Regions from separate parts of the Flavobacterium sp. B183 genome, predicted to be linked through region 3. Evidence: riboswitches for the same ligand, from Rfam matches in the RefSeq annotation. Region 3 holds a riboswitch; each other region holds the start of a gene.
The links. Region 3 has a riboswitch for cobalamin ahead of M4I44_RS21215 (TonB-dependent receptor). Riboswitches for the same ligand answer to the same signal wherever they lie in the genome.

Region 1 (10,934 bases), 370 kb from region 3:
CCTTTTTCGGCATCAAAAATAATATGTTCGTCTTTGAATAGGGTGGCAAAACTTCCTTTTGAAATTAAATTGCATGGCGCATCCTGTACCACCAATTCAGGAGTCATAATAATCATTTCATCACTTAACTGAATTGCCAGATCTATGTCATGAGTCGAAAATAAAATGCATTTCTGAGTTTCCTCTGTTAGTTTCTTGAGGAGTTTGAATAGCGAGACTTTGTGCAGTAAATCAAGATGTGTTGTCGGCTCATCCAGAATAATCAACGGAGTATCTTGTGCCAAAGCTCGCGCAATTAAAACCTTCTGCAATTGTCCGTCACTAATTTCGAAATGTTTTTTCTGAGCCAGATGCTCTATTTGAGTCAACTCTAAAGCTTCCTGAACTTTCCCGATATCATTCTGACTTAAAGTCCCAATCCAATTGGTGTAAGGCTGACGTCCTAAAGCTACTAATTCGAAAACAGACAAATTACTTGGCGGTAGCTTTTCGGTTAAAACTAAGCTTAAATTTTGAGCCAATTCCAGAGGCTTATAGGTACTTATATTTTTTTCATTTAGAAAAACATGTCCTTTCAACGGCTGCTGAATTCCGGTAATCGTGCGAAGCAAAGTCGATTTCCCAATTCCGTTTGCACCAATTAACGAGATTAGTTTCCCCGAAGCTAAATTCAGATTTAGATTTTCAGCAATGGTCACAACTCCTTTCTTCGACTTATAGCCGATATCGAGATCTTTTGTTTTTAAAATAGTAGTCATTGTTTAAAGGTACTAAGGTTCTAAGCTGCTAAGGTTCTAAGTTTTTTCTTCACCGCTTTTAATTTTTAAAAATCAATCTGCGAAAATCCGTTGAATCCACTTAATCTGTGGCTAATTTATTTACTGAAAATTTCTTTTACGCATGAGCAGCCAAACGACAATTGGTGCGCCAATTATAGACGTGATTGCATTAATGGGCAATGTGGTCTCTAGTCCCGGCATTTGTGATGCCATATCGCAAAACAACATAATTATTCCTCCGTAGAAAAAAGTACTCCAGTATAAAACCGTGTGGTTACTCGTCTGAAAAGTCAATTTTGCAATGTGTGGCACTGCCAAACCTATGAATGCAACCGGCCCTGCAAAAGCAGTAACAGTTCCGGCCAGAATACTTGTTGCAAAAATAATGATCAATCGGGCTCTCTTGTAATTCAACCCCATACTTTTGGCGTAATTTTCACCTAAAAGCAAGGCATTTAAAGGTTTAATACTTCCGGCACTCAAAAACAGACCAAAAGCAACACAAACTGCCAAAATCAAGATCGAAGTCCACGAAAGATTCCCAAGACTTCCCAAAGACCAAAAGGTAAATTTCTGCAATTGTTCTGCTGAACTAAAATACGTCAAGACCCCAACAATAGCACTGGTAAAACTGCCAAACATTAATCCGACAATTAAAATTGCCATCGTATTTCGTAAACGCTGTGCTACCAATAAAACCAATAGTAAAACCAAAACACTTCCTATTGTCGAAGCCAGTACAATTGCATACGGCGACAATAAAATCGAGTTTAAAAATGAAGGCAAAAAACCTGCCCCTAGAATCACAATCGCAACTGCCAGAATTGCTCCCGAACTTAAACCTAAAACATCAGGTCCTGCGAGCGGATTTCTAAACAAAGTCTGCATCAGCAAACCACTCACCGATAAACCAATACCAACCAACATAGCTGTAATAGCCTTTGGCAGACGATAATTGACAATAATATATTCCCAGGTCGATTTACTGGCATGGCTTCCGGTCATACTGTTATATACTTCCTTAAAAGGTATGGTTACTGATCCCAGGCTAATGTCTAAAAAAAACATAAACAATAAGGCCAGACCGAGTACCGAAAACAGTATTATATTTCGTTTTTTATGAATCAATGAACTTAGTTTAATTTAGAGGCAAAAGTAAATTCATAACTTGGCAACAACTCCGGGTGAAAAATCTTGATATAATCTTTTAATACTAAATCAGGACGGCTTGGTGCCAGCTCATAATAAACTGTTCCTCCCGTTGCTCCCGATTTACCTTCAAACGTATAAACATTCTTAGACTTGAAGGCATCAAATTCTGTATAATGAGGATTACTCTTTCCGAATTCGTCCAAACTTTTAAAGGAACCTGCAGCGATCCAGAAATTAGCTGTTTTGGCTTTCACTAAGACTTTTTCAAAAGACAAGCCTTCGCTTCCCGTACCTTTTAAATCGGCCCATAGGTAATTGGCCTGAGCATCTTTCATAAACTGCGCCACCCAACTGTTTCCTTTAGCTACATACCAGATATCTTCGTACATAGAACCATATAAAACACTTGAAGTTGCTGGTTTTCCCGCTACTAATTTTTTAGCCTGGTCATAACTCAAAACAATTTTATCAAACAACTCTTTCGCCTGTTCTTCTTTACCAAATAAAGCACCGTAGAGTTTAATCCACTCTGCTTTTCCAAGAGGAGATTGCTCCATCCAGTCGGCCTGAATCAAAACATTTAAACCGCTTTTTTTCAAATTATCAAGCATCGCATTGTTATTGTCTACTCCAAAAGTCACTATTAAGTCCGGAGATAACTCTATTAATTGTTCGATATTTAATTTCTCGTTTTGTCCCACATTTTTAACAGCACCTTTGTCTATCAGTGCTCTGGTTTTTTCGGAAGAAATGTAATCGGTATGCGGAAAACCTACCAGTTTATTCTCTACTTCCAACATCTCCAAAAATGGAATGTTAGTCGTTGAAGTCACTACAATTGACTCTAAAGGAACTTTGATAGTTGTGTACTTTTGTAAACTGTCCGGTACTTTCGCTTCTTTCTCTTTCAGTACATAAGTAAACTTGGTATGGGCATCCGGCCAGGGATCTGAAACAGTTACTACCGAATATCCTTCGTGCTTTATAATCGAGAGTCCGGACGCATATTCGATACTATTTTTTTCGGTTTCTGTTTTTACAATCTCCGAAGATTCATTTTTTTTGCATCCGATTAGAAGAAAAAAAGGTAAAACAAAAATCATTTTTGGCAGTAAATGTCTCATATATAGGTTCTGTTATTTTTTTTAAAGGGCTCAGTTTCATCATGCTGCTTTTATGGCATATAATTTGAATCGTCTTCCTTATAAATTTTACAATTTCATTACTGACAAAGGTAACGCAATTTCTATTTTTTTTATCTACCTTTATTCCTACAAAATCAAATAAACATCATTTTTCCCTAATGAATCCCATAAAAACCAAAGTCTGCTCGAGCTGTGAATCTTCTTTCAGCTGTGGAGATACTTCAAATGAAAACAAGTGTTGGTGTAATGATTTCCCCCCTATTTTTAATCTTTCCGAAGGAGGCGACTGTCTTTGCCCCGTTTGTTTTAAAGAAGCCTGCGAAGATAAAATCGACGCTTACGTAGAAACGCTTACCCCACAAAAAGCTCTTAAAAATAAAGCCATATCTTTACCCAAACAAGAAAAGTTAATCGAAGGAATTGATTATTATTTGGAAGACGGAAATTATGTTTTCAAAGCCTGGTTTCACTTAAAAAGAGGAAGCTGCTGCGGAAACGAATGCCGACACTGCCCTTACTAATTGTTGATTGTTGATTGTGAATTATTGATTATAAATTGTTAGCTGTGAATTATGAAAGAGAATATAATCAAAGATAAGAGTTTTGATTTTGCGATTCGAATAGTTAAATTATATCAGTACCTATCCACGGAGAAAAAAGAATTTATCCTTTCTAAACAGCTTCTGCGATCTGGAACAAGTATAGGTGCTATGATAAGAGAAGCTGAACATGCCGAAAGCAAAAATGATTTTATTCATAAATTTGCAATTGCCCAAAAAGAGGCCAATGAAGCTGTTTATTGGTTAGAATTACTAAAAGCAACCAATTACTTAAATGAAAAAGAATTTGCGACTATTAATAATGACGCCATTTCAATATTAAAATTAATAACAAGTATTATCAAAACGACCAAAAGTCAAATTCCTCCTAAACAGCCTCTTCTTTAAATTAACAACCAACAATTAACAATTAACAATTAACAATCAACAATCAACAATTAAAATGATCTACCTAATTACAGGAGGCGAACGATCAGGAAAGAGCAGTTACGCCCAAAACCTGGCCTTACAACTTTCAGATACCCCTATATATGTAGCGACAGCCAGAAAATGGGACTCTGATTTTCAAAACAGAATTGACAGACATCAACAAGAACGCGACGAACGCTGGACCAATATTGAAAAAGAGAAATACTTAAGTGAAATTGACTTTTCCGGAAAAGTGGCTTTAATAGATTGCGTTACCCTTTGGCTGACCAACTTTTTTGTCGACCATAAAAATGAGGTTACTTTAAGTTTAGAGGAAGCAAAAAAAGAATTTCTATCCATAGCGCAACAGGAAAATGCTACGCTGATTATTGTCACAAATGAAATCGGAATGGGTGTTCATGCCGAAACTCATATCGGCCGAAAATTTACCGAACTTCAGGGTTGGATGAATCAGTTTTTGGCTTCAAACGCAGATGAAGTGGTTCTAATGGTTTCGGGAATTCCTGTTAAGATAAAAGGATAGTGATCGAAAGAAAATCCAATTTTTAAATCCCAAATTACAATACGATACTTTATCTTTACGGTTACTATTCTACAAACCCGAAGTTTTTGGAATTTAAAAATTGGAATTTAAAAATGAGTCATTTAGACGATATACTAAAATCACGTCGTGATACCCGCCATTTTACAAATGACGAACTTCCTGACGAAGTCATTCAGAAAGCACTTCAAGCCGGACATTGGGCACCGTCAGTTGGATTAACAGATGCTACCCGATATTATCTTATTAAATCTGCTGCGGTTAAAAGTACCATAAAAGAGCTTTTTTTAGATTATAACAAAAAAGCTGAGGAACTTACCGACAATCCCGAACAAAAGGAACACTATAAATCCTTAAAACTGGAGGCCATTGAGGAAGCTCCAATCGGACTCATTATTGCTTATGATCGATCTGTACTGAACCAATTTACGATTGGAACGGTTGGCAGCAATGAAGCGGTAAAATTCAGTTCAGTTTGCGCTGCTCAGAACATCTGGCTCTCTCTCACTGAGCAGGGTTACGGAATGGGCTGGGTGTCTATTCTAAACTATTATCAGTTTAAAAAGATTCTCGATTTACCTGAAAACATTGAGCCGTTGGGGTATTTCTGCATCGGAAAACCTGCTACAAATTATGATAATCAGCCCATGTTGCAGCAATTACACTGGAAACAAAAATCAGAGGCTCCGGATTGTACGGAAATCAAAACTACCGTTGAAAATCTAATTCCAAATTTAAATTTAAACTCAAAAACAGAAAGCTCAAAAGATTTCAACTTCAGCACTCAGCTACAAGACAAAATAGATTCGAAGACCAAACCCATTGGCGCTTTAGGCACTCTCGAGACTTTAGCCTTTCAGATGGGAACTGTTTTTGAAACGTTAAACCCAAAAATCATAAATCCTTCTATCGTTGTTTTTGCTGCCGATCATGGCATTGCTAATCATGGCGTAAGCGCTTACCCGCAGGATGTCACAAGACAAATGGTGACCAATTTTCTGGAAGGCGGCGCTGCCATTAACGTCTTCTGTAAGCAAAATGACATTCAGTTATCCATCGTTGATGCCGGTGTTAATTATGATTTCCCAACCAATGCCAATCTGATTAATGCCAAAATAGCCAAAGGAACACAATCCTTTCTACACCTTCCCGCAATGAGTGAAGCAGAGTTACAGTTGTGTTTTGAAAAAGGAAAATCAATTGTGGAAGACATTGCAAGAAAAGGCTCCAATTGTATTGGTTTTGGTGAAATGGGAATTGGAAACACCTCTACTGCCTCGGTATTGATGAGCCTTCTAACCGGATTCTCTATCGAAGAATGCGTCGGAAAAGGAACGGGTGTTGAAGATGAAAAATTACTTCAAAAACAAGACTTACTGCGAAAAGCTATTGAAAATTATACCGGTCCGGCCGAGTTAAAACAACAGCTGGCCTACTTTGGAGGTTTTGAAATTATACAAATTGCCAGCGGGATGTTAACTGCTTTTGAGAACAATATGCTCCTTCTGGTGGATGGATTTATTTGTAGTACAGCCTTTTTAATCGCTTCAAAAATAAATCCTGCTATTCATAAAAATGCGGTCTTCTGTCACTGTTCCGCCGAGAAAGCCCATCAGAAATTATTAGATTATTTAAATGCAAAACCTATTCTGAATCTGGATTTGCGCTTGGGAGAAGGTACAGGCTGCGCGATTGCCTTTCCAATTCTGAAATCAGCTGAAGTTTTTCTGAATGAAATGGCCAGTTTTGAAAGCGCGGGAGTGAGCCGGAAATAGTTTTCACTCTCAGTTTACAATTTTATCCTTTAATTTTGCCTTAATCAATTATCTTAAATGAAAAAAGAACTACATATTTTCTTTACCTGTTTAATGTTTTACACCAGAATCCCGTGCCCTAAAAACATCAATCATGATCCTGACTATTTAAATAAGGCAACACGTTATTTTCCTTTCATTGGTTGGATTGTTGGGAGCATTTCCTTTCTGGCTTTTTATCTTTTCTCGCTTTTTCTCTCTATTGAAACCGCAGTACTTTTGGCTATTATCGCCTCAATATTAACCACCGGAGCTTTTCATGAAGATGGTTTTGCTGATGTTTGTGATGGTTTTGGAGGCGGCTGGACCAAAGAAAAAATTCTGCTTATTATGAAAGACAGTGCGATTGGAGCTTACGGAGCGATTGGTTTAGTTTTACTATTTCTATTAAAATTCAAACTGCTTTCAGAATCCATTTCACTTTTTACTACTAACATTTTTCTAATTTTCCTCTTATTCATTTCGGCCCATTCCTTAAGTCGCCTTGCAGCAATATCAATTATTTTCACACATGAATACTCCCGCGATGATGCGACGAGTAAAAGCAAGCCTATAGCTAAGAAACACAGTTGGAAAGAAATTACAGGTTCGTTCTTCTTCGGACTAATTCCATTATTGGTACTTTCATTTTTTCAATCTGAATTTCTTTTGGCAATTATTCCGGTATTCATCATGCGTTATTTTTTAGCCCGCTACTTCCAAAAATGGATTGATGGTTACACGGGTGACTGCCTGGGAGCAACGCAACAGGTTTGTGAAGTTATTTACTATTTAAGCATTCTTCTGATATGGAAATTTATCTAGTTCGTCATACCGAAACAACCTGCGAAAAAGGGATCTGCTACGGTCAGACCGATGTAGATTTGGCTGTTCCATTCGAAGAAATCTTTAAGGATATTGTCTCGCAATTACCTCCTAAGGCCCTACTCTTTTCAAGTCCTTTGAAACGTTGTACTATGCTGGCAGAATACATTCAGAATACTATAAAACCAGCTTCCTTTATTATGGACGGTCGTTTAATGGAAATGAATTTTGGCGATTGGGAATTGAAAAACTGGGATGCAATTCCTGCGGAAGAACTTAATCCCTGGATGGAAGATTTTGTCACCACACAAGTCCCAAATGGGGAGTCTTTTACAATACTTCATGAAAGAGTGGGTACGTTTTTAGAAGATTATGTTTTCAACCAGACAGCTCCTGTAGTCATTGTCTCACATGCGGGTGTGATCAGAAGTATTTTATGTCATCAGTCCGGATTACCACTAAAAGACGCTTTTACCAATAAAGTAGCGTTCGGACAGGTTATTAAAATAGTGAATTAAATTATCATTTGTTCAGAATCCCTCTCCAAAACGAAAACAAATTTGAAAATTCAATAATTTTAACTTTATCTTTGCAGAAAATTAAGGTTGTGTTCATTCATACACATTAAAAGGGAATCAAGTCATAAATCTTGAGCTGTACCCGCAACTGTAAGCTTTGTTCTGAAAAGAATGCTTGTTGTTAACTACAAAACCACTGCTCGCGCTGACGAATGGGAAGGTAAACAACAAGACGCAAGCCAGGAGACCTGCCTTTATAATCAATATCGAGCTCTCGGGAAAAAGAGTGTAGAAATTATGACTTTGAAAAAACTTTTTGCTCTTTGTTTCTTATTGTTGTGCCAGATTACTGTGGCGCAGAACGATTCTATTACGAAACTTAAAACAGTTGTCGTTTCTGACGCTAATCTTAAAAAATACTCCAATTCACAATCGGTTTTAAAACTAAATGACTCTGTTATTGGCAAAAATGAAGCCTTATTAACGGATTTGTTAAACTTTAATTCGACCATTTATTTTAAAGAGTACGGCCGTGGAATGCTTTCTACAGTTGCTTTTAGAGGTACAACATCATCGCAAACGGCTGTAATCTGGAACGGAATCAACATTAATTCTCAAATGAACGGAAGTACTGATTTTAATACCATTTCCGGATCCGATTATAATTCTATAAGTGTAAAAGCAGGAGGAGGAAGTGTTATTTACGGTAGCGGAGCCGTTGGAGGAACCGTACACTTGAATACGGATCTCGCTTTTTACAATAAATTTGAAAACAGTTTAAGATTGGATTACGGAAGTTTCAACACGATCGGAATTAATTATAAAACAAGTATCTCCAATAAAAAATGGAGTACTCAGATTGGTTTTTCTAAAAATAGTTCTACAAACGATTATAAATACCTGAACCAATACAACTGGAAAGGCGAACAGCGCTGGAATCAAAACGGTCAGTATGATGTTATTACCCTAAGTGCCAATGCAGGATATAAAATCAACGACAAAAACAGTTTAAAGCTATATACCCAAACCTCAAACACAGACCGAAATACCTCATTAGTTTCGGAATCTGAAACTAAAAGTAAATATGTAAATGGTTTTAATCGGAACTTATTGGAATATGATGGTGATTTTGGCAGATTCAAAACCAATTTAAAAACAGCCTATATTTTCGAAAACTATAAATATTATGCCGACAATTCGAGCAATATTTACACTTATGGAAAGACCGAAAACTTCATCTCTAAGGCAGATTTAGGCTATCAATTACTGGAATCGATACAACTAAATGGTATCCTGGACTACAACCGAACTAAAGGATACGGAAGTGGTTTTGGTGATAATGTTAGAGAAATAAGTTCTGCTGCTTTACTTATAAAACAAGATATTTCTGCGGACTGGAAAAACGAATTTGGGGTTCGTAAAGAGTTTACAGACAATTACAAATCACCCGTTCTATTCTCCGCAGGTTCCTCCTATCAATTTGGGAAACTGTACAATTTAAAATTGAATGTATCCCGTAATTTCCGAATTCCAACTTTCAATGATTTGTACTGGGAACAAGGCGGAAATCCTAATTTAAAACCGGAGAGTTCTTATCAGGCCGAAATTGGAAACGTTTTCACCATTAAGAACTTCTCTTTGACTCAGACTTTTTATTATATCAAAATAAAAGATCTATTGCAATGGGTCCCGGGAGCTAATGGTATCTGGTCACCGCAAAACACAGACAAAGTAAACAGTTACGGAGCCGAAACACTATTGAGTTGGAAAAAGAGTTTTGGCAAAAACAACCTGACTGCAAATGCGACGTATGCCTATTCAATTTCAGAAAATGTAGAAACCAAAAAGCAATTGTTTTTTGTTCCTTTTCATAAAGTAACCGCTGCCATCGCTTACTCAAGAAATAACATTTCAGCCAATTATCAATTTCTGTATAATGGATTTGTGTACACACAAGCTGACAATGACCCCGAAAAAATCGTATCGGCTTACACTGTTTCGAACATTGGTGTAGACTACGATTTTAAACTTTTATCTTCTTTCAAAGTAGGCATTCAGGTTTTGAATGTTTGGAACACCTTCTATCAAAGTCTGGAATACCGACCTATGCCCGGAAGAAATTATAACCTGTACTTAAACTTTAAATTTTAAAATAATGAAACTAACTAGATTATTCCTATTAGCATTAAGCGCATCGCTTTTTGTTTCTTGCTCTAATGACGACTCTGACGGACCTAAGGGAGTTTATGATAATGGCGTTTTCATCTTAAATGAAGGAAACTTTACTGACGGTGGCTCCGTTTCTTTCATATCTGACGATTTAAATACTTTCACAAAAGATGTTTACAAGACAGTAAACAGCAGTGATTTCGTTGGAAAATATCTTCAAAACATCTTTTTTGACGGAGACAAGGCTTATATTATTGCCGGTGGATCAAATGTTATTAATGTAGTAGACCGTTATAGTTTTAAATTGATTGCAAAAATTGACACCGGACTTGCTAACCCTCGCTATGGTGTTGTAAAGGATGGTAAAGCTTATGTAACTAATGCTAATACCTATCCTAGCTACACTGACCCGGAAAAAAACCCTAACGCCAATATTGACGATTATGTTGCCGTAATTAATCTAAGCACAAATACTGTTGAATCTAAAATCGAATTGAAAGGTACAGGAAACAGAATTGTGTTAGATAATGGAAAACTATACATCACTGAGCCAAATAACAGCGACAAGTTGTTGGTGGTAAACATTACAACCAAAACAGTAGAAACTGTTACTATTGGTTCAGATGCAGATTCAATTGAAGAAGAAAACGGAGTTCTTTTTATCCTTAGAAAACCTTACGGTGCTGCCGGGGAAATTGTAAAAGTAAAAATTTCAGACAAATCTGTTTCCAAAATTGCTTTACCTGCTAATTTAGGAAATGCTGGTCAATTAGATATTGAAGATGGTAAGATTTATTATACTGCTTCAAGTTCTGTTTATGTTATGAATACTACTGCTACAACAGCTTCTACTACACCAATCTTAACTTCTCCTGTAGGTTATTTATATGGATTTGCAGTAAACGATAATCGTATATATCTTGCTGACGGAGGTGATTTTAAATCAAACAGCAAAGCTTACATCTACAATTTAAGCGGAACATTACAAAAAGAATTAACTGTTGGTGTTGGACCAAACGGTTT
Region 2 (10,934 bases), 1.7 Mb from region 3:
CAATTGGTTTATCACCTAAAAGCGGATGTGTATTGGTGATTGAATAAGCAATCATCATTTTATAAGTAGTTGGTTTTAATAGTTTACCTGAGTGCAGACATTCATTCCATTTTGCTAAGTCAGGAACCGAAACAATTAAATGACTGCCAAAATAATTATGAATATCAAAATTTAATTGTTCGTTCAGTTTAATACTACCCTCCTTTTTTACGGAGTGCCCTTTTGTTAAAAATGTATTGTTTGTCTCATTGGGGTAGTAACTGTTGGTCATCCCACACTTTTTAAACAAGGCAGTTACTAACTCTTCAAAACTTTTATGACTTTGTTTTTCCAAAACTTGTCCCGCTACATAATAGCCAATATTAGAATAATTAAAAGCAGCTCCCGGAGTAAATTTAAGAGGTTTGTCTATGTCTTCACTGCTTAATCCCGAAGTATTGTTGAGCAATTGATTAACAGTGATGGTATCTGCCCACGAATATTTTAATTCCGGTAAATATTTGCGAATAGGGGTTTCTAAATTGATTGTTCCTTTTTCTACTTCTTGTAAGATAAGTGTAGCCGTAATTTGTTTGGCAATTGACATTGTTGAAAATTTATCAGAAATTTTCAGTTCTGTTTTCTTGTTGAAATCAGAATAACCATGTGCTTTTGCATATTTTATTTTTCCGTTTTGTTTAATAACAACAACTCCGTTAAAATTTCTTGGGTTTGTGGTTTGTATTAGACTGTCAATTTTTGAAGAAAAGTCGTCTTTTTGTTGTGCGTAATTGTTGCAGCTAATAAAAAGTACTAAAAAGAGGATTTTGAAGAGTGTAAAAGTTTGGTTCATTAAATTGTTTATTAGTGGATATCAATAGACTTTTCCCTGAGCGAATGTAAGAATTATTAGAGTAAATGATTTGGTTGATTTGAAAAATAAACTTTAAATGTTTCTCGTCATTGTTTGGCTGAAATTTTCTTTAAACCATGGGAGAAATGGCTTGTATACAGGTTTGTTAGAACTATAAAAGTATCCTTAATTCCTTAAGAAGTTTTTTTAGCTGTTATTTCTGGAATATTGATCTAGCAGTGAAAATTGTTTCTATATTAGTACCGTAATAATTTTAAGCATTTATCAAGCATGGAATCACTTAAAACGCAATTTCGTCTTGATAAAAAAAATCAGTTCATTTAACCCCAAATCTAAAAATGAAAAAAAATATAATTACTCTTTTATTTGCATGTGCCGTTACCAATATGTTTGGACAAGTACCAACCGTTTCAGCACCGGTTAAAATGGAAGCTGCAGGTAATATTAATGATAAGGTTACTCATAAAGTGCTAAAACCGTTGGCGAAAGTTGCATTGGATAAAGAGTCGATATTGATTTACGATTACGACGGTTCTCTTTTTTCCTTCAATTTAGAGTCCGAAAAAATGAACTGGACCGTAAAAGCAACAGATTCCTTTACGGAGTTGTGTGCAAATGCTATCACATTACAGGACGGAGTAGTGTATGTTCCTTTTATTAACGGAGAAATTTTTGCCATTGATAATCAGAGTGGTGCTGTTTTTTGGAAATCAAGACTGGGGAATAGCACAGATCAGATCATCCTGAAAAATCAGATTCCGGTTATAAATGAGGGAAAATTATTCGTAACCTCCCAAAACGGGAACCTTTATGCACTTGATATAAAGACTGGTGGTTTATTATGGAATCATAAACTGGATGTTGAAAATAATGAAAGTCCGGTTCTTTTATTCAATAACAAAGTTTTTATTCAAAGCGGAACTTCTGTTTATAGTTTTGAAGCCAATACAGGAAAACTTCTTGTTCAAAAGAGCTTTGAAGAAGCCATGCGCGGAAAACTGGTAACCGATGGAGAAAATATATTTACCGCAAATGAAAAAAATGTAGTTTTTGCTCTAAATCCTGATAAATTAGATGTTTTGTGGCAGTTTAAATTGGAGGAAACTCAGAACAATATTAAGGAACGTATATTTTGCAAAGACAAGAAGCTATATTTCGCCGCACAAGGACCCGAAGTTTCTTCGATATACGCTGTAGATTCAAAAACAGGAACTGAAATTTGGAAAAGGGATTTTAAAGGCGATAATGTTGAGTATATGGTCGAAGAAAGTGATAATATTTGGGGCTACACTCGTAAAAGTAAGCTTTTTCAATTGGACATTACAAATGGTGAAATTGCATTTGAATACAAATTATCAACGAGACCTATTTCAAATCTTGAATTCTTGGGTGATGATTACTTTTTTTATTATTCTGATGCGGCTTTGATTCAGTTTGAATATAAAACCAAAGACGAAAACGAAGTCTATTTGCGAACCTCAATTAAAGATGATGTGTATAGTGCATTTTTAAAATTGATTCGATAAGCAAAAAAACGCATCAGTTTTCTTCAGGTTTTATTCTGTGTCGCTTTATTCAGGGAGTGATAAGTTGTTTATTATTACTATTTCGGACTTATTTACCTGAAGGTGAAGAGCGTTGTGTAAGCTGATTCGTTTTTTTGCCATACATTTCTATGTCATAATTCTTTGATACACCATAATCGTTATAATGGTTATAAAAATAATCTGTATCGTAAGTATGATTTTGTTTTTTTGTCTTCGCTCTTTAGTAGCTTGCTTAAAAATTTTAAAGTAACCGGCATTTTTTTATGTCTCTTCATGGCTTTGGAAATTAAGTTTGATAAAAGTAAACGGATTTACTTTTTGTGTTTTTATGCAAATGATGTGCCGTAAAAAGCATTTTCTAATTAATTATTTGATTTTTAGCTTCCTATTCCTTTAGATTTTTCAGGAATAAAAAGGAAATAGTATCAAAATGATAGTGTAATCGTATCAAAATGATAAGGTCGTGGTATTTCCTACAAGTGCTTTTGGTTGTAAATCAGGGATTAACATTTTTATTGTTCGTATGGACTAGTTGTTGGTGCTTTCGCAAAGAACCTCAATCTTAAAAAATATGTTAACTCAACTAATAGTTTCACTTGGTATTCTTCTTACTGTTATTTTGCTGTCGGTCATCGTAGGTCGGGAAATGAAAAAGATATATGCAAATGAAAAAAGCATAACAGACTTCATTAATCCATTAGACCGATTGATATACCGGTTTTGTAAAATTGACCCCACGGTTCAAATGAATTGGAAAACATATTTAAAAGTATTGTTATCTGTGCAGTTCATATGGTTCCTCTGGGGATTTGTTATTTTATTGCTCCAGGGAAAACTATTTTTAAACCCGGCTGGTATCGACAGTATGGAGTGGACATTGGCGTTAAATTCGACAATTAGTTTTTTGACCAGTACCAACTTGCAGCACTATTCAGAAGAGACAGGAGCGAGTTATTTTGCACAGGTAGGCGTGTTTATGCTTTTACAGTTTTTAAGTGCGGCCACAAGTCTTTGTGCGGGTGTAGCAATAGTCAGGGGACTTGCTGCTCAATCGATACAAGGATTAGGAAATTTTTATAGCGATTTTGTAAAATCATCTACTCGTATACTGTTGCCGTTAAGTATAATTACCGCAACTTTTTTTTTGTTTAACGGCGTGCCAATGACATTTGACGAGCCTGAGAAAATTTCCTCGGCTGAAGGCAGGGAGGTAGTGGTGTCAACAGGACCTGTAGCAGCTTTTCTTCCGATCAAAGAATTAGGATCTAATGGCGGTGGCTTTTTTGGAACCAACTGTGCGCATCCATTTGAAAATCCTAACTTTTTTACCTATATCATTCATACCATTATCGTTTGGCTTTTGCCGATGTCTTTTATCATTTTCGTAGGCAGGTATCTCAACAATAAAAAATTTTCAAGAATGCTTTTGGGAGTGATGTTGATGGGGTTTGTTGTAACTTGTATTCCCTTAATCTGTGGTGAAATGTCCGGTAATCCCAAACTTAGCGCAATGGGAATCGACTCATCACCAGCCAATATGGAGGGTAAAGAGGTGCGTTTTGGAACGTATTATTCCTCTTTTTACAGCGCGGTTAATATGATAATCCCGGCTGGTACCATAACAGGTATGCACGATAGTTATATGCCGTTGTCTTCGATAGGGATGTTTATAGGAATGCAGGTAGATGCGTTTTTTGGAGGGCTGGGTACCGGATGGATCAATATGTTTATTTACCTGATTATAGCCACTTTTATCGGTTCACTGATGGTAGGAAGAACTCCTGAGTTGTTTGGTAGGAAAATCTCGATTAAGGAAGTTCAGGTAGCAGTTTTGGTAAACCTTTGCGCTTTGGCGATTCCGTTACTTTTTTCCGCAATTGCAGTTCATGTTTATTTGTATGTTCCGGAAGCTGTTGAGTGGCTGAGTAACACAGGACCACACGGTTTTACCACCATAGTTTATGAGTATGTGTCTTCGATGGCGGGAAACGGAAGTGGGTTTGAAGGTCTGGCTGATAACACTCCTTTCTGGAATTTAACCACCTCAGTTACGATGCTGGCCGGTCGCTTTATTCCGATGATTGGAGCATTTTTAATCATTGGTTATTTAAGTGCTAAAAAAGCCGTAGTTCCTTCGCTGGGCACTTTGAGAGTTGATTCGGGTATTTTTGGAACCTTATTATTTATGGTCATTATGATTTTAACTGTGATGTCCATGTTTATTGTTTTTGCATTAGGACCTGTACAGGAACATTTGCTAATGATTTAGTAGTAGTGTAATTTTTGTATTAATATAAGACATAGAAGCATACTTGTTTCTAATCAGTTAATTGAAAGAAAAAACAAGTATGCTTTCTTTTTTATAGGATTTCAAATTTTATATTACATCCAATGTGTTTTGTAGGTTATTTCTTTATGGTTCAACTATTCGAGAGAAGGCGATGAATTGCCAAAATTTAATCCCCAATTTACTCCAAAAAGCGCCAGAAGGTTATCTTCTTTTTGAAAGTCCTTTCCAAATGCTCCTGTGATACTTATGTTTTTATCTATCCTAAAACTTATATTACCTACAGATCTTTCGCTTTTTACAGTTCCGTTTCGTTTGATGTATTCATATCCTAAGGTAAATTTTCCAAATTCAAAACTTAATTTACTCCCGAAATCTCTATAATAATTAGTGGTATAAACATTAGTAGAATCCATATTAAAACCATCTTCGATATATCGGCCAATAAACAGAAGATTTGCATAGTTATTGGTAGAACTTTCTTCATCATCCTCATTTAAAATCAGATTAAATTCCCCGGTTAGCCATGATCCGAAACGGTTAATTGTTCCGCCATTTATAGAATTGTCCTTGAAAAGTTCACTATAAGCTGCAGCTGCATCCAGTTTGAAAATTGGTTTGATTATCTTTTCAAAAGGTTTTAAGCGATCTCTTACTTTTTGTTCTTCTAAAAAGAATTTTTCTATAGCTTTTTGTTGTTCTTTTTCATCTACTATTTGAAGTATTTCCTCGGGAATCATTAATGCTTTATCTGTTAATACACGTTGAATATTTTGTTTCGTTTCATATATTTTTTCTTTATCAAAAAAGCGTAACAATGTTGTTCTTGCCCCTATAGAAAAGGTCTGGCGTTTGTTGTCTCCTGCAATAGTTTCAAAATCCTTTTTTAAATAGGCAAAAGAAAGAGTAGTTGTATTTAATCCGCTAAAAGGATTTTGTTTTAAGTTGCCTGTTGCCTTATCTTTCATAACACCTATGTATCTGTCGTAGGTCCTTTTTTTACTTTTGGTATTAATAAAAAAGTAGGGAGTTACTTCTATAGCCATACTTTCACCAAAATTGTTCTGTACATGTAATGCTAATGCTTTTACATTCTCAGGAGTGTATATATCTGTTACTGTCTCTTCTAGCAATTGAAATGCAGGGCTGGTCAAGTTAGACATAGGAAACTCACTTAATGGAACATTTTTTTCCTGTGCACTGCTGTTCCAAATGTTTCCTATTATTATAATTATTAGTAAGTAATAGTTTTTCATAACTTTATTGTTTTGTAAATTGAACGTATGCAAATGCTATAAAAAGCTGATTGTATATTTTCCTTTTTTTGACAGTTAGCTTCTGCGTTTGGTCACCATAAGAAACTTCAATATCTAATCGGGTAGTTGCCATTATTTGGTCAATATTTTGATCGACATGAAATAATGATTGCACGGTCATTTTTTCATTCTGCAGTGTTGAAAGATCTCCCAGAATTACTGAAAATTGATTGTCTGGGTAAGTGGTTACCTCACCTTTTAAACGAATAGCAGCACCAACAATTGCATCAGAACTTATCGCTACATTTAGTGTAACCTGAACCCCTTGAGGGATTTTTACTGTTTCCATAATATTTAAGTTTTAGTTATTTATAAAAGTAACTAGTCAGGATCTTCTGAAATCAAGTATATATACCTGATTTAGGGATCAAAAGGAACTTTTACGGGTATTGTTTTACTTATGAAAATTGAGATTAAAAATAAATAAAGAAGTTTAGTCAGTAAACATGTATCTGTAATTGGTACCATTGGATAGACCTTCGGAAAAAGTTTAAAATTTTGGTAACGCATTGATTATTATTAAAATTTCATTTTTTTATTCAGAATTACGCTATTGTAAAAGATAGTTATATATTTGCGCCAGATTTTGGTCTGTTTTTTCTTAAGAAAAAATGGTTAAAAGGGAATCAGGTGCAAATCCTGAACAGACCCGCTACTGTAAGTTCTATACAAGTCTTTAAACGTTACTAATGCCATTGTCCCGCGTGCGGGATGAGAAGGTTGTTTTAAAGATGGAACAAGTCAGGAGACCTGCCACAATCACATAGTTTAAGACTTTCGTGGAATAAAGTTGAAGAACAATAAACGAAACCTGTCATTTTTATGACGGGATTCTTCCTTATTGCGTTTTTAATTTATACATCCCGGAGTTTTCTTAATTCAATAAGTGATGTATAATACAAAAAGAGAATTCTTATTTATTGTTATCGTTTTTGCTTCTATTCTGCTTCAGTCGGGAGTGTTGTGTAGTTGCTTTTTCTCTCTGAGAGTATCACTTCTGAAAAGGAAATCACTGTTGAATCGGTATTTTCCGAATGCATTATCTGGCGGTGTCTTCCCTTATTTTAATTCTGTTCCAATAAAAAATCAGCACAATTCCAAGGGCTTTTGGCGATGCGGGATTGTGTTCGCTTACAAAGATAACATTGCGCTCTGTTGAAGACTTTAATTGAAACTTCTTTTGTTATTTCTTCAATTTCTCCTGCTTTTACCACTACCAACTAAAACAATACCACATGTACCATAATATTTTCAAAAACTTCCAATCCATATTGTTGCTTATTACAGTACTCTCATTAACCAATTGTTCTGATGATAATGCATCAAATGAAAATAGTAATCCGACACCTGTTAGTTCAGATTTAGCTTTTAGTATGCAGAGATTTACAATTATGACTTTAAATCCAACAATCAGCGCAACAACAGAAGCTACTTACAGTTGGACCATTACAAAAGCACCTTCAGAAAGTTATGCACTAAGTACTACTACAGCAAAGGAACTTTTATTTGTGGCAGCAGAAGCAGGAGTTTATGAATTGGCAGTTACTGTAAATGACAAAGGAAGTATACAAACTCAAAAAGTAGTCGTTACCGTTACAAAAGAAACGAAGGAGTATAAAAGCTACATCTCAAAAGTATTTGAATTTAAACCGGCACCCGGGCAGTTTGTTAACGATCTGCCTATTGCGAATGACGGCGATACTCCTGAAAGAATTTTATCAAGAGCCAATACTTATCTGGCCAAGAAAAATGGTGATCTGGTTTCATTGGGGGCTTTTGGTGGTTATGTTGTTTTTGGATTCGATCATACCATTGTTAATGTTAAGGGTAAACGTGATTTTAGAATTTTGGGCAATGCTTTCTGGGCAGAGGCTAATCCAAATCCAAACAGTACCATGCGTGGCGGAAGTAGTGAAGCAGGTGTAATCATGGTCGCTTACGATAAAAATAAAAACGGGCTTCCGGACGATCAGTGGTACGAGATAGAAGGCGGCGGGCATAAAATGCCTAAAACGATTCAGCATTATGAAATAACGTATTACCGACCTGATCCCAATAAAATTCCGGTGTCGGGCGGAACAACGGGTACAGTAGGTTTTGTCGATATGGAGTATATTTTATGGAAAGACAATCAGGGGAAAAGTGGCTATCTGGTTCAGAATAATGCCTACAATCATTCTTTAGATTACTGGCCAAAATGGCTTAAAGATCAATCTTCTATTACTTATAAAGGAACAAGATTGCCCGATAACGCAGTTGATGAAAGCGGAACGGGAAGTTACTTTGTGCAGTATGCTTTTTTATACGGATATGCAGATAATGCTCCGAACAATGATGATGATTCGGGCATAGATATTAACTGGGCTGTGGACGAAAAGGGAAACAAGGTAGTGCTTCCCGGGATCGATTTTGTGAAAGTGTACAATGGCCTTAATCAGCAGGCGGGATGGCTAGGAGAAACTTCGACAGAAATAATGGGGGCAACAGATTTGCATCTTTCAGGAGAAAGCATTCCCACGCGTTAACCCATTCAAAAATGTATTAAACTAAATTATTATATCAGGAATTATGAAAAAAAACTTTGCCCATTTATTATTATTGGCTTTTGCGGCGGCATTTACCGGATGCAGTGATGACGATAAAAATGATGTCAACACCGGAGAAGGACTCGTCGTACCAATAGCAGTAAAGCTTCAGGATAAATTTGAAGTAAACACCTTTAAAGTTTTGAATATTACAGCTTCAGCTGAAACAAGTAATCCAAATTATCAATGGGTACTTAAAAAAAATCCGGTGAATCAGACTAAAGATTCGATTATAGGAACTACAAAAGATTTACGATTTGTTGCTTTATATCCCGGTGCATATGAACTAACCTTAAATGTTACTGAAGGAGATAAAAAAGGCACAAGCGCCACCACAGTGAATGTGATAAATGAGACTCAAAATTACAATCCTTACATAACAAGTATTCAGGATTTTAATCCGGCACCCGGAATGTTTGCCAATGATTTGTACAAAGACGGATTTTCGAAAGCAGATGTTATGAGGGTAGCATTGGGAAGAATAAGTGAAACCAGTGTAGGATATCCAATTGATTTAGGAGGTTTTGGAGGCTCAATTGTGGTTGGATTTGATCATATGGTGGTTAATCTTTCAGGAAAAAAAGACTTTAGAGTGTACGGAGCAGATTTAACGGATAAAGCCAATCCTCCGGCTCCGGGTTTAATTTATGTTGCTTATGATAAAAATGCCAATGGAAAACCCGATGAAGACGAATGGTATGAAATCATAGGAAGTCAGCATGCTAAAGAAAATACGGTTAAGAATTTTAAAATTACTTACTATAAACCTGCAGCTGGCAAGAAAGTAGTTGTAAGCGGTCCAAATGATCCTTTTTTAGATCGTGAACATCTTTATTGTGAGAACAACCAATCTCAAACGTACTTTTTGCCAAGGTCTAAAACCAAGAAAGAGTATTATCCAGCCTGGGATACTCAAAATACAGCTGTTTACGAAGGAACGAAGTTAAACGTAAATTTCGCAGCAGTACGTCCGGGGCAAACTACTTTGTGGAATTTTGAGGCTCCGGAATGGGGATACGTAAATGCCAAAAGCCCTGATATTGATATCGACTGGGCCGTAGACAAGAATGGAAATAAAGCAAATCTTCCGGGAATTCATTTTATCAAAGTAGTGAACTGTGTCAGCGAACCAATGGGACTTTGTCACCAGCAATCGTCTATGGCTACGCGATTCTCGGGAGCTGCAGATCTTCAAATAATTAAAAAATACAATCTAAAAAAGTAAGAAGAGAAGAATATGAAAAAGTTTATAAAATATAGTTTGTACCTCGCCATTGTTTGCTCTTTTTACAATTGCAGTAATGATGATACAAAGCCGGAGCCTGTAATTGAAGAACCTAAACCGGAGCCGATTAAAGATCCAACTCTTACTATAAAATTGCAGGCAGATTTTACAACGGAGCGATACAATGTGGTAGCGATTGATCCGGAAGTAACGATTGAAAATGCAAATGGGGCTGTTGCCCAATACAAATGGACTTTAAAAGTAACCGGAAAAGACGGAGTGGCTAAAGATTCTGTTATTGGCGACAGTAAGACCTTGAAGTTTATAGCACCAAAAGCACTAAGCTATGCTGTAGATTTTACCGTAACACTAAATAAGTTGGTAAAACAGGCTTCTACTAAAGTTACAGTTGCCGAAACCGGTAAAACGTATACTTCGAAAGCACTTTCAATTATTGATTATGTACCTGCTCCGCATTATAACAATGACGGTTTTGAGTTTGCAACGAAAGCGGAAGCGATAGAGAATGCACAGGCTATTTTGGCCGATGGATCTCTTGTTGATCTGGGAACTTTTGGCGGTTATATCGTAACAAAATTCGACCATACGGTGATCAATGCTTATGGCAAACGTGATTTTACAGTTCAGATGAATACAGTTTCGAATGCTTCAAAGTTTTCTCCTGTGAGTATTATGGTGGCTTATGATGCCAATAAAAATGGAATTGCAGAGGATAATGAGTGGTACGAAATAGCCGGAAGTGAGTATTATAAATCGACTACAGTTAAGAATTATGAGGTGACATATTACAAACCGGATCCAAATAAAGCTGCCGTAGCAGGAAAGTACGACTGGCAATTCGACAAGGAATATCTTAAATGGGCAAATAATAAAACGGCTTCAGGTTTTATCACCAGAACAAAAAAATGGAGACGTTATAATTATTACCCACAATGGCTTGGAGATTCTTACACACTAAAAGGAACAAAAGTCAATTTGGCTACAAAAGATATTAGCGATGGAGAAGGTACAGCATTCAATGTTGGAACTTTTGAATGGGGCTATGGCGGAATCAAAGATCCTTCGATAGACATTAGCTGGGCTGTAGATAGTAATGGTAA
Region 3 (10,934 bases):
AATCCATTCGTAAAATCTGTTGCTTCTGCATAAGGTACAACCGGAGTAAAAGTTCCGGCAATAGGAAGCACATTTTTAGACGGTGCATAATTCCAAACATCCCAGGAATCATTTTGCAGAATACGACCAGATGCCCCTGTACTTACAGCAGTAAAATCAGCATCGGCAGAATTTTTCCCCCAATACGTCCATTCTCCATTTGTCCATCCGGATTGCCAGTGATCGTTTGTATCAATTGCTGTGTAGCTGTCAAAGTCATAAGCAGTCGTATTCACAAAACCATTTGTTGGATAAAGAGGATAAGTATAATCTGTGCCTTTATAAAGTCCGATCGTTTTAATTCCATTCAGATCAAAACCCAATCCTCCCACCGAAGATCCCGTTTGTGTTCCCTTATACAACAGAGCGAAAAAACGACGATCTGCTTTTAGTATGGCCTTCAACATGTCTTGGCCTGTGGCAGTACCCTCCCATCTGAATCCCCAGACTAAAGCATCGGTATTTTTACCATCATTCCACTGCACCACAAATGCTGCCCGATTAGAGCCGGTGCCTATCCAATACTTAATATCATCAAAGGTTGTCGCAGCAGTCGTGTTTTTGGCAATTTTATTTTTCGCTGCTGATTGTTTATTATTATTTAGAATTGTGCCCTCCAATACTACCTGCCCACGCATAAAAACGACAGAAAGGAACATCAATAATAACAAGTAATTTTTCTTCATATTCAATTTAATTTTAATTTTTCATTATTTAAGATACAGGTCATAAGCTCCAGCAACATCTGTAGAAACTTCTCCCAGCCAGCCTGCTTCCTGATTGATTGCGGTATGTATTTTGACGAAATCTATTCCCGGAAGTTTTACGTATTTTCCGTTTTTGTCTACCGCCCAGGAAATATCAATATTAGAACCTTCGTCGCTATTAGGTGCATTATCGGCATAACCAAAGTCAAATCCTGTACCTACCCAATAGTTTCCGGTACCACTTTGATCATAAAAATTGTCTTTAATTCTGGTTCCTTTCAAAGTATAAGAAGCCTCTGAAATCCATAGCGGATAATAGCTTTGTTCATGAAATCCATTTTTGGTTTTATATCCTGAATTCCCCTGATTGTCTTCCCATTTAATGTACTGCACATCGATCTGCCAAAAATCCTGACCTGCAACAGGCTGTTTGTCAGGATTCGGCTTGAAATAAGTCACACTATAGTTCTTCACGGTAGTATTTTTAAAGTATTCACTTCCGGCTATTTCGTACCATTCGTCCTCGTCGGGTTTCCCGTTTTTATTTTTATCGTAAGCCACCAGAATAATTCCGGGTTCACAAGAACCTGAACGAGTTTCCTTTGTGTCATTAGCCCAAAATGCATTTCCCAAAACTTTAAAATCACGGCCATTCATGTTTGGAATCGTATGATCAAAACCAAATACAACATAGCCTCCAAATCCGCCTAGAGATATCATACTGGCATTAGAACCAACGAGTGACTTTTTTGCGGCATTGATCAAATTACTTTCGGTATTTCCTGGTGCGTATAAGGGAAGTTCATTGGTAAACTGACCGACTCCGGGACGAAATTCCAGTACATTAGAGATGTACTTACTATAATTTCCGGTCTCTTTTGTTACATTGATAATCGATTGGAATGTTTTTACAACACCATTGGTTTCCACTTTTAACGTTAAGGGATAGCTCTTTAAATACGGACTGATAAAATCCAATTGAAGGCTTTCTGAGATCACTGAATCTTTAATACTCCAGGTTAGTTTTGAATTACTATTTAATTTTAAATCAATATTGAGCACTTTAAAACGATCTATCGTATAGGATTCTTTTAGTATTTCTCCAAAATTTTCATTTTCCGCTTCTTCTTCCCGATCCGTTCCACAGGAAATAAATCCCAGTAAGAGGGTTAATACTAGCGTACTCTTTAAAAGTGCAAAAGGGACTCTTTTCATATTTTTTTATTTTTATTCTTTAATGACAGATAATTGCTGAGGTACAACAAAATAAATTTCCAGTGAGCGTAACATCTAATTCTTCACTCTTTACTCTTTATTCTTTATTCTTCACTTTTCACTTTTCACTTTTCACAACTTACTTTTTAGTTATAAAAGCAATATGTGCCGGAATATTACCTGCCGTAGTTTTCCATTTTAATTTTCCTTCGGGAGTAAAACAGTAGATGTAACCTGTTACTACGTAATTTTGGGCATCGGTAATGTATATTTCTTTCGTTTCGGGATTTACTTGTAAACCGTAAGGAATCATGATATGCTTATCGGTGCCGTCTGTAATGATTTTATCGTTAATCACTTTTTTGGTCTTTGTATCTAATATTCCGTACGTAACCTTATTACTGTTGGTCAGATAGCTCCATGAAACGCTGTAATAATAGAGCAAATCATCGACCAGACAGGTTGCTGAAACGGGAATATCAAGCTGCATTTTCTTTTCATCCGTCTTCGTATCAATCACAAAAAGATTAGACGGTGTGTTGTAATAATCACCTCTGGAACTCACATAAATATCCCCCCTGCTGTCTACCTGCATGCTATGAAGATTAATCCCCACATCGATTTTTTTTATTTCGGTAAAAGTTTCAAGATCGATAACAGATACGGTACGGTCATAATTAGGTACTTTGTAACCTCCTGAATTGGCTACATACAATTTTCCGTTATGTACCACCATTTGTTCCGGCTGATAACCAACGGTCACTTTGCGTTTTATTTCTAAGGATGTGGTATCTATTTCGGCTACAAATCCAATTTCGGCATTTGGGTCAATGGCAACAGGGCCTGAATACGAACTTACGTAGGCTTTATTTTTGTAGAAAGTGACATATCGGCAATTCGGAATGTCTATTTTTTTGATTCGTTTTGCGGACCATTTGTCGATTACCTCAACCTTATTGGAGCAGTTGATCACCGCATACACTTTATTCCCGTAAATTTTTATATCATTACCCACATCCCCCAGTTCTTTTACTACTGTTGGATTGCGTTCGGAGTAAATATCGGTGGTATAATTCCCGGTTCTGTAATTGAACACGTCAATACTGGCACGGTTCATTCCCATATTACCTTCGTTTAAAAGATAAAATCCTTCTATTTTGCCATCGCTTCTGGGTGCGGCTACACTTTTATCCGAAGAGGGAAAAATAGTTTCTTCTTCTCTACAGGAAACCAAAAGAAGAGCAACAAATAAACTAAGCAGGAATTGGGTACTTCTCTTTTTCATAGTGCAATACTGATTATAAATTTTAAAGTACGGCCCGGCATCGGATAGTTATAAATCACTTCGTACTGCTGATTCAGGGCATTGTTCAATTCGATCGTTCCTTTTATTTTATACTGATGAAAGGAGAACATTTTCTGAACCGCCAAATCATGGGTGTACCAAGGCTGCACTTCATTAATTTTGATATTGTTTACATTTCCGTTGTAGCGTTTTCCTACATATATAAAACTGTAGTTAAAATTCCATGACTTATAATCTGCATTTAATATTCCGGATCCGCTGTGCCGGGGTGTGTAAGGAATCTGATCTCCGTAAGAGGATAATTCCAAACCGGCAAACTTGGTGTAATCTCGACTCTCCGAATACGTATAGGTTAAATGAGTAGTCAGATTTACTTTGCCGAAATGCATTTTCATATCCACAGCCGACTCTATTCCCTTTCCTTTCACCTGCCCGATATTAGTCATCATCCAACGGAATAAATTTCCGGTTGGAGCAGCAATTATTTTATCTTTAGTATTGGTATAATATCCATCGACCTGAAGAGAAAACTGATCCAGGAAACCTTTCTCTACTGGTATGTTGTAGGTAAATCCAATGTCATATTGATTCATGTATTCGGGCCTTAAGGTACTGGAACCGACCATCGTATAATACAAATCATTAAAAGTGGGCATTCGGAACATACGTTTCGCAAAAGCTCTTACATTAAAATCATAAGCTTTAAAAGGAGTGTAACCCAAAAATATAGCAGGAGTAAATTCTGTTTTATCGGGAGCTTTGGCATTGTAACGTACTTCTTCCTGCACGTGCATTCCCACAACGCTGCCCAAAACTTTAAAGCCATCCAGTCTATAGGAACTTGCCAGCGCAAACAAAGCGGTGTAGCGCTCCGGATAAGAGAACAGGGTCTTTATCCCTTTTCTGGTTGCATTAAGGCGGTTGTACTGAAAATCAGTTGACAACGAAACGTCCCAAGTGGGTAGAATCTTGTACAGATTGACTGCTGAAAAATAATATTCCTGTTGGTAATAACTATCGTCAGATTGGGCACCTTCGGTAACTACTTCACCCAGTACACTGGTGGTGTCTCTGGCTACATAATGAGTATAATCATAAGCATATTTTGCCTTAGCCTGAAATTTATATCTTTCGCTAAGATCTTTTATAAAAGTACCCTGTGCAAAAAAATTCTTGTCGTACTGTCTAAAACCATCCGAAAACTTATTTTCTACAATAGCTCCCGGTGCTCCTCTTTCGGAACCGTAATAATACACTTTGGCATCCCAAGTGCCGTTCTTCATTTTCCCATACAGACCAGACTCGAAACGGAATGCTTCTATATCACTATTGTGTCTCGTGGCTGAGGTATCATAAGCCACAGTACCGTCGAGATTGTTTCTTTTGTATCTGAATTTGTATTCGCCATTAGATTTTATGTATTCAGAACTGGCGCTCCAACTTACTTTATCACTTAATTTATGCTCCAATCTAAAAGAAAGGTCATTGTAATTGATGGACATGGTTTTATAACGCAGTAAGAAATTGGTCTTTTTGTTATTCTCAAAAACAGGCCGTTTGGTGCGCAAATAGATAGTAGAAGCTGCCGCAAAATCTTTAGCCGACTGAAATATTTCACTCTTCTGACCATTATACATGGTGAGAGATTCCATATCATCGAGAGAGTATTTTCCTAAATCTGTAACTCCGTTCTGTGCATTTCCTAACTGAATTCCGTCGTAAAAAACACCCACGTGATGCGTTCCCATGTTGCGTACATCCACCGTTTTAAGTCCGCCCAAACCACCGTAATCCTTGATTTGTACTCCGGCAAAATAACGAAGTGCATCGGCAACATTGTGGCTGGCTAAGTTTTCAAGCAGTACTCCTGAGAGGCTTTGTACGGGAATCACTTCCTGATAAGGTTTTGCTTTTAACAGTACTTCTTTCAAAACCCTCAGACTGTCCTTAGTAGTCTGCGAGTGAAGTACGACGGGAGCTAACAATACGAAAAGAAATAAAAGTAATTTTCTGGTCTTACACATCACTGATTTAATTAAATAAACTTCGGGATATGATCGTCAAAAAAGCAATAAGGCAGGATCCCGTTACAAAATAACAGGTCCGTTTATTGTTGTTCAACTTTATTCCACGAAAGTCTTAAACTATGTGATTCCGGCAGGTCTCCTGACTTGTTCCATCTTTAAACAGCCTTCTCATCCCGCAAAGCGGGGCAATGGCATGAGTAACGTTAAAGACTTTTACAGAACTTACAGTAGCGGGTCTGTTCAGGATTTACACCTGATTCCCTTTTAACTGTTTTCTCTAAAGAAAAAACAGACCTTAATCTGGCCGTAAAGATAGAATTATCTTTATAAAAACAAGAGTTAATTAGTTCATATTACACTTTTGACAATGAATGAGACCAAATTTCATTCATTCATTAAAAGAATGCTGTTTTAAATATTCTTCACTTTTTTAAACCTACCCGTAACAAAAAAGCATTTTTGCGACCAATAATAGGTTCAGTTGGATTGCTTTTTTATAAACATTGAAGAACTGAAACAAAATCATTCAAAACAGGAATTGATTTTATTAATAATGAAGTGAAATAGAAATATTAAAAGTAAATTAACAAATCCCGAGATTTTTGCGTCTTTATATTTGTTAAATTGCGCCCCTGTAAATGAAGATGCCCCTCGTACTACATATTCTTCGAAAAACTCTTGTAAAATGGACTGGAGAAAGGTTTTGGGCCGAAAGTCAAAATTAAAAGAACACTAAAAGAGAAACAAAAAATTCAATGAATACAACAAAGGCTTCCATTATTGCTATTGGAGGATATGTACCGGAAACGGTTTTAAGCAATACTGATTTAGAAAAAAGAATAGATACAACAGATGAGTGGATTACCTCTCGAACAGGCATAAAAGAAAGAAGAATATTGGATGACCCTACACTGGCAACCTCAGATATGGCTTCTTTCGCCATTAAAGATTTAATAAAAAATTATGATATAAATCCTCTGGATATTGATTGTTTAATACTCGCAACATCAACACCCGATCATATTCTTACTCCCGCTGCCAGTTTGGTATGCGAAAAAGCAGGATTGAAAAGCGCCTGGGGATTTGACCTTAACGCTGCCTGCAGTGGTTTTTTATACGCACTTTCGGTAGGCGCAAGCTTTATTGAAAGCGGCAGATACAAAAATGTTATCGTAGTTGGTGCCGATAAAATGAGTTCGATCGTTAATTATGAAGACCGAAACAGCTGTATTTTATTTGGCGACGGCGCTGGTGCTGTACTTTTACAACCTACTACAGACGGTCGTGGTATTCATCAAAACATTTTCAGAACAGATGGAACAGGAGCTGAATTTCTTTCTGTACGTGCCGGAGGTTCTCTTTTGGCAACAACAGAAGAAACCATTCAAAACAAACAGCACTTTGTACATCAGGAAGGAAGAACCGTTTTTAAACACGCTGTGAGAAACATGAGCGGTACTTCGAAAGAACTAATGGAAAAAGCTTCATTGACTCCGGATATGGTAGACTGGGTAATTCCTCATCAGGCTAACTTGAGAATTATTCAGGCAGTAAGTGAAGAAGTTGGTATTCCTATTGAGAAGTTTAAAGTAAACATTCAAAGATACGGTAACACTACAGCGGCAACCATCCCGTTATGTCTTTGGGATTTCAAAAACGATTTCAAAAAAGGAGATAATCTTGTTATTACGGCTTTTGGAGCAGGATTCTCCTGGGGCAGTATGTACATCAAATGGTAAATAGTATATAAAAAAATTACGCTAAATTCTTATGCTGAGGTAACTCATCATAAATTTAATATCGATTTCAAATAAAAAAACAATCAGAACCTAGTGGTTCTGATTGTTTTTTTATGCTTGTAATTCAGATTAAACATAAAATCCAAACCATTATTCTTTTGCAGGCAACTGTATCTCTTCTGGTCAGCTTATTGACGGTAAGAAATACGTTTTCATTTTTTTTACAAGCCGGTCATCTGTCCTGCTATCATTTTACCTTTAAAAAACACGCCTTCTCTTTTTGGCAAACGAGCTACCGCTTCGGCAGAACAGCTTGCTTTTACCAAAATAAAATGCGCATCATCCCCCGCTGCCGGCCATACGCGTACACCTGCATCGTTAAGCGGCAACACCTCGTTTGTGGTGGCGATATGCAAAGCACGGCTCAAATTGTACTCGTCTGTCCAGCCATAAAGCTGTGCACATAATTTTGCTTTTTCCAGCATATCACAGGTTCCAAAAGGCATCCAGTGGTCGACAATACTGTCGGTACCCGTCATTAGTTTCACACCATACTTCTTTAAAGTAGGAATGGGCATGATGGTTTTTCCGATCGGCACTGTCGAAATGACTCCTATTCCAAGTGCTCCCATCTTTTCGGCTATTCCCTCTAAATCTTTCGGATCCATTCTGGCCAATGCAAAACCATGGCTGATATAAGTTTTTCCCTGTAATTGTTTGTTCTCTTCAGTTTTTTTAATGATGTATTCTATAGCCGATTTTCCTGAAGGTGGCGATTCGTGCAAATGAATATCGATTCCTTTATTGTGGTCTATTGCAATCTGGAACATACTGTCAAGTGATTTCTCCATATTTCCATCAACCGTTGTAGGGTCAAGTCCGCCAATAAAATCTACTCCCATTTTTGCAGCTTCTCTCAGTAAAGGTTCTGATTGCGAATATAAAATTCCGTGCTGTGGAAAAGCCACAATCTCCCATCCAAAACTGTCTTTATTATTCTCTAAAGCCTTCAACAAATGCTCCAGACTTTTTAATCCGCTCACGGGGTCAATATTACATTGGCAACGGGCAAAATAACTCCCCTGACTTTTCATCAACTGAATAGCCTGCTCTGCTTTGTACTGAGAATCGACAAGCAGTTCGGGAATTATCTTTTGTTCCAGCGTAATCATATCTTTTACCGTAAATCCTTTTCTGGGAGCGGCATTCCATTTTCCGCCGTAAAAAGTTTTATCAATATGGATGTGCATGTCACGCAATCCCGGAAGCATCAAAAGACCTTTGGCATCTACTTTTTTTAGTTTCCCATCAGGTTTGGCAGTTGTAATATTTTTAATCTTCCCATCTGAAATATGTACATTGTACAAATTGGTTTTGGTGGCAATTACTTCTTTTTTTTCATTGTACTCAAAACTGTCTTCCAGTCTTACATTGGTTAAAATATATTCTTTCGTACTGGTCGTAATATACTCCGGTTCCTCAATAGAATGTGCCATTGCAGTATTGCTTATTCCGGAAAACAATGCGGCTCCAGTTGCTGCGGCTCCCATTCTTAAAAATTGCTTTCGGTTTATTTTATTGTCGCTCATCGGTTAATAGTGTGATATATTTTTGAGAAACTGATTCTCAGGAAATAATGGTGAACTGCAAAATTCACTTAATTTTTTAAAACCGGAGCAGGAATATTAATGATAAGAATGGTACAGATTATAATTTTCCTTAAAATCGGTTGGTGTTTTTCCGATATACTTTTTAAACACTTTGGCAAAATAGCCATTATCGCTAAATCCCAACTGATAGGCAATCTCTTTTACGGATAAGTCAGTACTAATCAACAATCGTTTGGCTTCCAGAATGGTTCTTTCTTTTATAACATCGCCAGCCGATTTGTTCAGGAATTTTTGGGAGAGAATATTCAGATAATTAGAGGTCACATTCAACTCTCCGGCGTAAAAATTCACAGAGAATTGAGTTGTAAAGTGATCTTCAATCAGTGTCTTGAACTTTTTTATAATTTTTTCTGATTTGGCCGCAACATCATGATCCGGAAATTGCGAAACGTATTCTTTTTGCAACAATTTAAACAGCAAGTGCAATCTCAACATCACTATTTCTTTGGTCAATAGATCGTCTTTAACTAAATCTGATTCGATTTCCTCCAACTGGCTTTTAACATTCTGAAATCCATTCTTATCCAAGGAAAGGCAGAAGGGTGAACTCTGTCCGAAAAAAGGTAACTGCGACAAATTAGAAAAAACGGTCATGATCGCAGGAGATATCATCAGCTGGAAACCATTGGTATTTACATCAAGCGACCAATTGTGTACCTGTCCGGCTCCCACAAAATGAATCTGATAATCTTCTACTCTCGTTTGTTTAAAATCTACACTATGAAATCCGGAACCGTTCTCTACGAAAAAAACAAGGTAGAAATCGTGTTTATGAGGCTGCTCGAATTCGTTACGCCCTTTTACACTATGCCGAAACAGGGTGATACCAAACGTTTGCTCGCCAAGTATATTTAAAACAGACAAAGTGGGTATGGCATTTTTGCTCAAAGGAATCTATAGTGTTGGTTTACTATTTTCAAAATTATGCAATTAATCGATAGGTAAACTGTTGTGTTTATTTTTTTCACACAGATTCAGGAGATTGGTCCGCACGTTTGCTATCGCTCAGGTTAGCAGATTTTTGCTAATCATTTTAATCCCTTAATCTGTGGCTAATGCTTCAACACCTATAAACCTATTTTTTATGACTTTGGTAAAATTCAAAATCACCTTTTACTCAGTCGCCTAAACCGAGCAGCTCAAAACCTTCATTAATTCTGTAAAAAACAGACTCTTTACACAAATTTGAAAGTTTTATGATAAAAACTGAAAGGCGATTTTGAATCTCAAATCTAACTTCGCTTCATCAAAGCATTAGAACAAACAGATCATAAATCTAAAAGAGTAAACAATGAAAAAAAACCTAGGCTTATTAGTAGCAGTCTTTGCTATTACCATAAACTCCTTTGCCAATCTCAAACCCGAAGATCCATCTTTGGTTTGGTTTAAAAAAACAACCGAAACCATTCGCTTCCAGCTAAACAAAGCGGCACAGACTTATAAACCGGGGAAAAATCCGCGTTCTGTAAATCCTGACGGAACGGTGAGATTGGCCGGTTTAACAGACTGGACTACCGGTTTTTTTCCTGGAAGTTTGTGGTATGGCTATGAACTCACCGGGGATAAAGCTCTGGCGGAAGAGGCTAAAAAGTTTACGCTTGCTTTAGATTCTATACGAAATATAAAAAACACTCATGATGTAGGTTTTATGTTGTACTGTTCTTATGGAAATGCTTACAGAATTACGGGAGACAAAACTTATCTTCCGACACTGGCTGACGGAGCAGCAAATCTTTATGCCCGATTTAGTCCAACAGTTGGAGCTATTCGTTCCTGGGATTTTGAGTGGTTGCATTATCCGGTGATTATCGATAATATGATGAACCTTGAATATTTATATTGGAGTGCCAGCGCCTTTAACAAACCTGAATATGCCACCGCTGCCAATACGCACGCGCTGACCACTATAAAAAACCATTTTAGAAAAGATTTCAGTTCCTACCATTTGGTTGATTATGATCCGAAAACAGGCAAAGTATTACGTAAAGGAACACATCAGGGTGTTACTGACGATTCAGCCTGGGCACGAGGTCAGGCTTGGGGATTGTACGGATATACGATGTGTTATGCTAATACCAAAAACCCGAAATTTTTACAACAGGCCGAAAATATTGCTGCCTTCCTAATGAATCATCCTCGTATGCCAAAAGACAAAATACCGGTTTGGGATTTTGATGTGCACAACGCCATGGACACTGCTGAACTTGCTCCCAGAGATGCTTCGGCAGCAG

Region 1: linked by a shared signal. The riboswitch ahead of M4I44_RS00465 (TonB-dependent siderophore receptor) and the one ahead of M4I44_RS21215 (TonB-dependent receptor) in region 3 are both predicted to bind cobalamin.
Region 2: linked by a shared signal. The riboswitch ahead of M4I44_RS14995 (cell surface protein) and the one ahead of M4I44_RS21215 (TonB-dependent receptor) in region 3 are both predicted to bind cobalamin.

Annotation. Positions count from the first base shown of each region.
Region 1 covers NZ_CP097434.1:81,282-92,215, forward strand. Annotated here, with positions in the region: gene M4I44_RS00420 (ABC transporter ATP-binding protein) at 1-758, opposite strand, end outside; gene M4I44_RS00425 (iron chelate uptake ABC transporter family permease subunit) at 879-1,907, opposite strand; gene M4I44_RS00430 (ABC transporter substrate-binding protein) at 1,913-3,055, opposite strand; gene M4I44_RS00435 (DUF5522 domain-containing protein) at 3,235-3,597, shown strand; gene M4I44_RS00440 (four helix bundle protein) at 3,649-4,023, shown strand; gene cobU (bifunctional adenosylcobinamide kinase/adenosylcobinamide-phosphate guanylyltransferase) at 4,079-4,588, shown strand; gene cobT (nicotinate-nucleotide--dimethylbenzimidazole phosphoribosyltransferase) at 4,702-6,381, shown strand; gene M4I44_RS00455 (adenosylcobinamide-GDP ribazoletransferase) at 6,439-7,224, shown strand; gene cobC (alpha-ribazole phosphatase) at 7,209-7,742, shown strand; cobalamin riboswitch at 7,810-8,013, shown strand; gene M4I44_RS00465 (TonB-dependent siderophore receptor) at 8,040-9,893, shown strand; gene M4I44_RS00470 (YncE family protein) at 9,898-10,934, shown strand, end outside.
Region 2 covers NZ_CP097434.1:3,533,897-3,544,830, forward strand. Annotated here, with positions in the region: gene M4I44_RS14970 (serine hydrolase) at 1-832, opposite strand, end outside; gene M4I44_RS14975 (PQQ-binding-like beta-propeller repeat protein) at 1,192-2,379, shown strand; gene kdpA (potassium-transporting ATPase subunit KdpA) at 2,972-4,669, shown strand; gene M4I44_RS14985 (hypothetical protein) at 4,825-5,943, opposite strand; gene M4I44_RS14990 (hypothetical protein) at 5,948-6,292, opposite strand; cobalamin riboswitch at 6,574-6,776, shown strand; gene M4I44_RS14995 (cell surface protein) at 7,239-8,528, shown strand; gene M4I44_RS15000 (hypothetical protein) at 8,572-9,813, shown strand; gene M4I44_RS15005 (hypothetical protein) at 9,826-10,934, shown strand, end outside.
Region 3 covers NZ_CP097434.1:5,183,932-5,194,865, forward strand. Annotated here, with positions in the region: gene M4I44_RS21200 (DUF5074 domain-containing protein) at 1-725, opposite strand, end outside; gene M4I44_RS21205 (cell surface protein) at 750-1,961, opposite strand; gene M4I44_RS21210 (YncE family protein) at 2,101-3,246, opposite strand; gene M4I44_RS21215 (TonB-dependent receptor) at 3,243-5,291, opposite strand; cobalamin riboswitch at 5,406-5,607, opposite strand; gene M4I44_RS21220 (beta-ketoacyl-ACP synthase III) at 6,050-7,033, shown strand; gene M4I44_RS21225 (amidohydrolase) at 7,255-8,622, opposite strand; gene M4I44_RS21230 (AraC family transcriptional regulator) at 8,719-9,591, opposite strand; gene M4I44_RS21235 (glycoside hydrolase family 88 protein) at 9,995-10,934, shown strand, end outside.